Regions from separate parts of the Roseovarius sp. THAF27 genome, predicted to be linked through region 2. Evidence: riboswitches for the same ligand, from Rfam matches in the RefSeq annotation. Region 2 holds a riboswitch; each other region holds the start of a gene.
What was found. A riboswitch is a leader RNA that binds a small molecule or an ion and turns the genes downstream of it on or off. The one in region 2 is predicted to bind thiamine pyrophosphate.
Positions count from the first base shown of each region.

Region 1 (2,257 bases), 290 kb from region 2:
TCGTGGCCGGCCCCGGGCTGCCCATGAGCGGCAGGGCGGCCGCGATGAGTATCAGGGTATTTCCGATCATCTTGGTTCTGGCCCTTAAGCTCTCCTTCGACTGCCGCAAAATCGCGTCCTGCCGGAGAGCATCCTCTTGAACGGTAGGGTATCCAAGGCTATGACTTAAGAAAATCAAATAGATCGAAACCCTATAATTCGAGAATCGGAACCAATGCCAAGCTTTGACATGGACGCGCTCCGTACGGTCGTCGTTGGCTCGGATCTGGGAAGCTTCGCGCGCGCTGCCGTGCAACTCGGCCGCTCGCAATCCGCCGTCAGCATGCACCTCAAGAAGCTGGAACAGCAGGCGGGCACAACTCTGTTCGTTCGCAAGGGACGCGGCCTCGTGCCGACCGAAGCGGGCGAGGCTTTCATCGCCTATGCCCGGCGTATCGTCGCGCTGAACGACGAAGCCGCGCTCTCGGTCGGCGCGGCGGCAGGCAAGGCCTCCGTGCGGCTCGGCCTGCCGCAGGATTTCTTCGATGACGTGATGCCTGCGACACTCGGCAGGTTCGGACAGGACGTGGAAAACGTGCATGTCGACGTGCAGGCCGGGGAAAACCACAGGCTCGCCGAAGAGGTCCGTGCCGGGCGCATCGACGCCGCGATCGCCTTTTTCCGGCCCGGCAGCCCGACCGAAGGCGAAACCCTGTGCGAATGCCCCATGCACTGGCTGGCGCATCGCGATCTGCCGGAGGTCGCCGTTGCCGCCCCCCTCCCCCTCATCATGTTCAACCACCCTTGCCTGTTTCGGCAGGCAACGCTTGCCACGCTTGACCACAGCCGGACGCGCTGGCGCGCCGCGCTCACCACGCCCAGCCTGCCCGCCGTCTGGGCCGGCCTGCGCAGTGGTCTGGGCATAGCCGTGCGCACGGATCACGGCAGGCCGGAGGATATCGCCTGTGTCGGCGCGGAGCTCGGCCTGCCGGAGTTGCCGAATATCGAGGTGCGCCTGTTGCGGGCGCCAAACCTGTCGCGTTTTGCCGAAAGACTTGCGCAAGTGCTGCGGGAAGAGACCCTCAGGCATCTGGACCCGGCAATTTACAGCGCGGGAGGCGTTGATTTCGTGCACCATCCTGATAGGCTCGGAACCACCTAGGGGTGTCCCGACAAGGGGCTGAGATATCGCTGGCGCTTCGGTCGCAGGATCGTTGGGCATCGCGGTGACCCTTTGAACCTGATCCGGATCATGCCGGCGAAGGGACAGGATCGCAGCGCTCTCTTGCCCTTGCCGGCCTCAGCATGACGAGGCCGCCTTGCCATCTCCATCGACAGTCCACCGCCCGATTTCGGCGACCATCGCCGCCGTCATACGCGACAACCAGGTCCTTCTTGTTCGCCGCGCAAATCCGCCCGACGCGGGACGATGGGGATTTCCGGGCGGAAAGATCGACCACGGCGAAACGCTGTTCGAGGCCGCAACCAGAGAACTGTCGGAGGAAACCGGCGTTTCCGCCGAGCCGCTCCGCGTGTTCACCGCAGTTGACGCGTTTGACCTCGGCCCCGCCGGCACCCTGCGCCGGCACTTCATCCTGATCGCCGTGCTGTTCCGATGGACGGCGGGAGAGCCGGTTGGAGGGGACGACGCGCTGGAGGCGCGTTGGGTCGATCTTAAAGCCCTCAAGGGAACCAGCCTCGCCCTGAGCCTCGATGTGGCCGAGGTCGCGCATGAGGCCGCCGCGTTGATGTCAGAGGTGCCGTCATGATTGCCAATGTCCTGACCATCGCGGGCACCGACCCCTCAGGCGGCGCAGGCATCCAGGCCGATATCAAGGCCATGTCCGCGCTTGGCGCCTATGCCTGTTCCGCCATCACCGCGGTGGTCGCGCAGAACACACAAGGTGTTCGCTGCTTCCAGGCGCTGGACCCCGATTTCGTCGCCGCCCAGATCGACGCGGTACTGGACGACGTGCGCGTCGACGCGGTGAAGATCGGGATGATCGCAAATGCCGGGATTGCCGAGGCCGTGGCCGACAGGCTGAGCCATCACGGGGCAGACAACATCGTGCTCGATCCGGTGATGGTCGCGAAGAGCGGCCATGCCCTGCTCGACCCGGAAGCGGTCTCGGCCGTGCGCGAGGCGCTCGTGCCGCTGGCCCGCGTCATCACCCCGAATCTGCCCGAAGCCGCCGTGTTACTGGGCCGCGAAGACGACTGGACCGCCGAGACGATGCAAGCCGCCCTGCCCGAGCTCATGGCACTTGGCTCCGATTAC
Region 1 is NZ_CP045393.1:2,395,286-2,397,542, forward strand. Features, by position in the region: gene FIU89_RS11925 (LysE family translocator) at 1-70, opposite strand, end outside; gene FIU89_RS11930 (LysR substrate-binding domain-containing protein) at 230-1,141, shown strand; TPP riboswitch at 1,130-1,264, shown strand; gene FIU89_RS11935 (NUDIX hydrolase) at 1,299-1,748, shown strand; gene thiD (bifunctional hydroxymethylpyrimidine kinase/phosphomethylpyrimidine kinase) at 1,745-2,257, shown strand, end outside.
Region 1: linked by a shared signal. The riboswitch ahead of FIU89_RS11935 (NUDIX hydrolase) and the one ahead of thiO (glycine oxidase ThiO) in region 2 are both predicted to bind thiamine pyrophosphate.

Region 2 (2,257 bases):
ATATGCACGCCCAGGTCGCGGATCAGGTTCCAGAAATCCTGTCCGGCGCGGTCCTGCCCGCTTTCGCGGCGCAGCGACACGGTTGCGACGCTGGCGCCGCTGCGCCGGAACGCCTCGGCCAGGATCGCGGGCGACGGGTATTGCGCGGTGCCCAGCATGAAGCCGTTGGCCAGCGTGGTGCCATAGAAATCGCGCATCGCTCAGCCGCCCTGCATCGGGGCCAGAACCTCGATGCTGTCGCCGTCCGCCAGAGCGTGATCGCCGCGCAGGGAGGCGGGTATGAACGTGCCGTTCACCGCTGTCGCCACCTTGGCGTCGCCATAGCCGTGGGCGTCCAGCAGGTCGGCCAGCGTGGCGGCCTCGGCGTGCAATGGCGTGCCGTTAAGCTGCAATCTCATCGGAAACCTCCGGTGTCTTGTCGTGAAGGATCAGGTCCGCGACCATGCGCGCGAGGGCCGGCGCCAGAAGGAAGCCGTGCCTGTAGAGTCCGTTGGCCCGGATCAGGTTCCCGTCGCGGCGGATGCGGGGCAGGTTGTCGGGAAAGGCGGGGCGGCTGTCGACGCCGATCTCGACCACCTCGGCCTCGCCGAAGGCGGGGTTGAGCGCATAGGCCGTGCCCAGCAGTTCCAGCATCGCACGGGCGGTGACGTGCCGGCCCGCCTGGCCTTCGACCATCGTGGCCCCCAGCATGTAGAGGCCGTCACCCCGGGGCACGACATAGATCGGCACGCGGGGGTGCAGCACGCGGACGGGGCGTGTCAGTGACACGTCCGGGCACGAGAGGATCATCATCTCGCCCTTGACGCCGCGCAGGTCGGCAAGCCGGTCGCGCGCCGCAAAGCCGCGGCAGTCGATGGTCAGACCCTTCTGGGCTTGGGCTTCGGGGTCGGCCTCTTCCTGAATGAGCTTCGCGCCATCGGCCGCAAGGCTGTCGCGCAGCGCGGCGAGGGCGGCGCGGGGAGAAAGATGCGCCTCGGTGTCGAAAAAGAGGCCCCGCGTGAAACGGGTGCCGAGGTCGGGCTCGAGCTGCGCGATCTCGGGGCCGGTGACGGCGCGGTGCCAGCTGGTCAGGCGGGCAAAGCGGGCGAGATCGGCCTTGTCGCGCCCGGGCGATACGACAAGAGAGCCGCGCCGCCGGACGACGGCGCCGGTCTGTGCCTCCCACCAGTCGGCGGCCTCGCAGCCCAGCCGCACCACGACCTCTTCGGCGCTTTCGCCTTCGCAATGGGGCGCCAGCATTCCGCCAGCCCACCAGGAGCAGGCATGCGGACCCGGCGCGGCGCGCCGATCGACCAGGGTCACCTCGGCCCCACGGTCCAGCAGGGTGCGGGCGACACAAAGACCGGCGACGCCGGCGCCTATGACGACAACGGATGTCATACCGATGCGCCTGGCCGGCAGATGGATGGCGTGAGGGTCATTCGGCGCGCCTCTTTGTTTGGGGCGTGCCAACGCGGAAAAGAGGTAAGTGCTGTCGGTGCACGTTCTACCCGTTCCCTACGCCGGTATTGCCCGGATCAGGTTCGACGGGTCGGTGCGTGCACCTCTCAGCCCTTTGCGGGCCCCCCGACGGATGATATGTGACTTGCGGACCGGAACGATGCGCCCCGGTGCAGCTTCGTGCGTCATGGATACGTGACGTTGCTTCAATCTGCAACATGCGAAACCAGACGATTGCGGCGCCGGGTTCCGCAACATGCTGCGCATTGGGCTGGCCCGGTGGCCGAATTTTGCCGTCCGGCTTGACCTTTCGGCGGCGGCAGGCGTTATTCTTTTCCAGACGTAATGGAAGGGATATCCGGTGTTCGGATCGCGTACCTCGTTTCTGCCTTGGAAGGGTTATGTCGCCTCGGCCTTCGTAGTGGTGCTGGGCGGCGGTGCTGTGTTGGCACAGACGGAAACGGCCGAGCCGTTGCCGGAACCGCCTGCAACCACTGTCAGCCCGCTGGACCCACCCCGGGAGTCGCAAGAGGGTGCCGGGATCGACGTCATGGGCGCGGAGACAGACCGCGATGCGCCTGCGGTGACGGAACCCGCCGCGGCGGAGGATCCCGGAACGACGAGCGCGGCCGAGACGGAGACGGCCGCCGCGACGCCGTCCCTGGTGGAGCAGGTGGCGGCCTGCTATGCCGGTACGTCCGATGCGGCCAGCGAAGAAGAGGTGCGGTTGCAGTTCGTGCTGGACAGCGCCGGGCTGCTGCTGGGGATCCCCGAGCATGTCGGCGCGGAGTCGCAATCGGCTGTCCAGCGGCGGCTG
Region 2 is NZ_CP045393.1:2,687,717-2,689,973, reverse strand. Features, by position in the region: gene FIU89_RS13540 (thiazole synthase) at 1-197, opposite strand, end outside; gene thiS (sulfur carrier protein ThiS) at 201-398, opposite strand; gene thiO (glycine oxidase ThiO) at 382-1,380, opposite strand; TPP riboswitch at 1,478-1,579, opposite strand; gene FIU89_RS13525 (peptidoglycan-binding protein) at 1,802-2,257, shown strand, end outside.

Region 3 (2,257 bases), 1.2 Mb from region 2:
CACCAGCGTGAAGCGCAGGGCGGCCCAGTCGGCGGCGGTGAAGCCGCGCCCGGTTTCGGCGCGCAAGGCCACGGCCAGCAGCGCCCCGAAGATGAGCGCCGCCACGAGGGCGGCGGCGCTCCACCCCGGTCTGGCGCTTAGCGGCTGAGCGCGTTCAGCCATTCATCGAGCGCCGCATCGCGGGCGGCGGCGGCCTCTTCGGCGCTGAGAAGCAGGGATTTTTCCGGTTGCACGAGTGTCTCGAACCCGTCGGGCAGACCGTCATCGAGTTCTACGGCGGGATACATCCAGTTGGTGGTGGGAATGACCGACTGGAAGTCCTGGGTCAGCATGAACGCGAGGAACTGGTCGGCCAGCTCCGGCTGATCGGTGGAGGCCAGTTTGCCGGCCACCTCGACCTGCATGTAATGGCCTTCGTCGAAGGTGGCGGCGGTCTTGGTGTCGTCCTCTTCGGCGATCAGGTGATAGGCGGGCGAGGTGGTGTAGGACAGCACCATGTCGGCCTCGCCTTCGAGGAAGAGGCCGTAGGCTTCGGTCCAGCCCTTGGTGACGGTGACGATGTTGTCCGAGAGCCCCTCCCAGATCGCCGGGGCCTCGTCGCCATAGGCGGTCTTGACCCACATCAGCAGGCCGAGGCCGGGGGTGGACGAGCGCGGATCCTGGATGACGATCGAGGTGTCGCTGTCGGCCAGAGCCTTGAAATTGCTGGGCGCTTCAAGAGTTTTATTGTGGACGAAGGCGAAGTGGCCCCAGTCGTAGGGCAGGAACACCGGGTCTTCCCAGGTGATCGGCAGATCGAGTTTGGGCGACTGGCCGTGCTCGGCAAAAAGGCCGGTTTCCTTGGCCGCGGCAACGAGGTTGGTGTCGAGACCGAGGACGATGTCGGCGTCGGTATTTTGCCCCTCCAACCGGACGCGGGCCAAGAGAGCTGCGCCGTCTTCGACGCCGACGAGGGTGAGGTCGCAGTTGCAGGTGGCCTCGAACGCCTTTTCGATCTGCGGGCCGGGGCCCCATTCGGCGACGAAGCTGTCATAGGTGTAAACGGTCAGTTCGGGCGTCTGGTCTGACTCCTGGGCCATCGCAGATGTGGCGGCGGTCAGGAATCCCGCAGTGAAAACAAGGTGTTTCATGGCATCCTCCGTTCCGGTGGAGGGTGCGGCGCGATGCGGCTGCATGACCTTCCCTCCGCCGGTTTCAGCCGGTTCAGGTTCAACGGGTTCGCGATCTGCATCTCAGTCGCCGGGCCGGGCCGGGCGACACCCCGAGGTTTCAACAGGAACCTAGGGGCAAGCCGGGGTCGGGACAAGGTGAATCGGCGAATCGGAAGGTTAAGGCGTTGGGAATCGCCGAAAACGGCATGTCGGTATCGTGTTGGTATCCGGGTGGTATCGCGACGGTGCGATTTTCGCCGGGGCACCGGGTTGACGCACCGCGCGGTGCTGCGGCGGGTCGAGAGCGGGCTGACGGCCCGAAACGGCCGGTGAGGTCCCGGGTCGAGCCCGGGACGCGTGGGTTACATTTCGACGATCGGGGCGACCTCGACGCTGCCCTTGCCGCCATCGAGGATCGGGCAGCCGCGGGCGATCTCGCAGGCCTCGGCGTCATCCGCGGCCTCGACGATGGAATAGCCCGAGAGGGGATTGGACCCGCCATTGTCGGCGATGCCCTCGGTGCTGACCGTCTTGGACATGCCGACGGGGTTGCCGGGGTCGATGAGCTTGCCGCCGAGGCCGCCGAGCCAGCTTTCCCAGGCCTTCATCGCCTTGAGCCCCTCTTCTTCGGTCTCGGGCCGGCCGCCGCCGTGATAGGCGAGGATGTACTTGGGCATGTGTCGGTCTCCTTTCAGGGGTCAGTGGGGTTGGCTTTGCAGATGGCGGGCGAGGCGGACCATGGGGCCGCTTGTCCAGCCGGTTTCGTGCCGCGCGGCGCGGTCGTCGTCGGGCAGGTCGCGGTGGTCGATGGTCAGCCGGGCGCCGCCCGCGGCGGGTGTGACGGTGAAGGTGACGTGGCTTTCGGGGGCGCGCATGCCCTCGGGCAGGTGCCATGTCCAGGTGAAGCCGACGCTGTGCGGCGGGTCGACATGCGTCACCTGCCCCGACATGCGGTAGCGGTTGCCGTCGGCATCGCGCATCTCGGAATGCCAGGGACCTTCGCGGGTGAAGTCGAGGGCTGTGTCGGGCAGGGTCATGCCGTCATGGCCCCACCATTCCAGTACCTCGGCGCGCTGGGTGATGGCGCGGAACAGGCGCGCGGGCGT
Region 3 is NZ_CP045393.1:3,934,205-3,936,461, reverse strand. Features, by position in the region: gene FIU89_RS19495 (thiamine/thiamine pyrophosphate ABC transporter permease ThiP) at 1-162, opposite strand, end outside; gene thiB (thiamine ABC transporter substrate binding subunit) at 138-1,130, opposite strand; TPP riboswitch at 1,164-1,274, opposite strand; gene FIU89_RS19485 (YciI family protein) at 1,514-1,828, opposite strand; gene FIU89_RS19480 (SRPBCC domain-containing protein) at 1,850-2,257, opposite strand, start outside.
Region 3: linked by a shared signal. The riboswitch ahead of thiB (thiamine ABC transporter substrate binding subunit) and the one ahead of thiO (glycine oxidase ThiO) in region 2 are both predicted to bind thiamine pyrophosphate.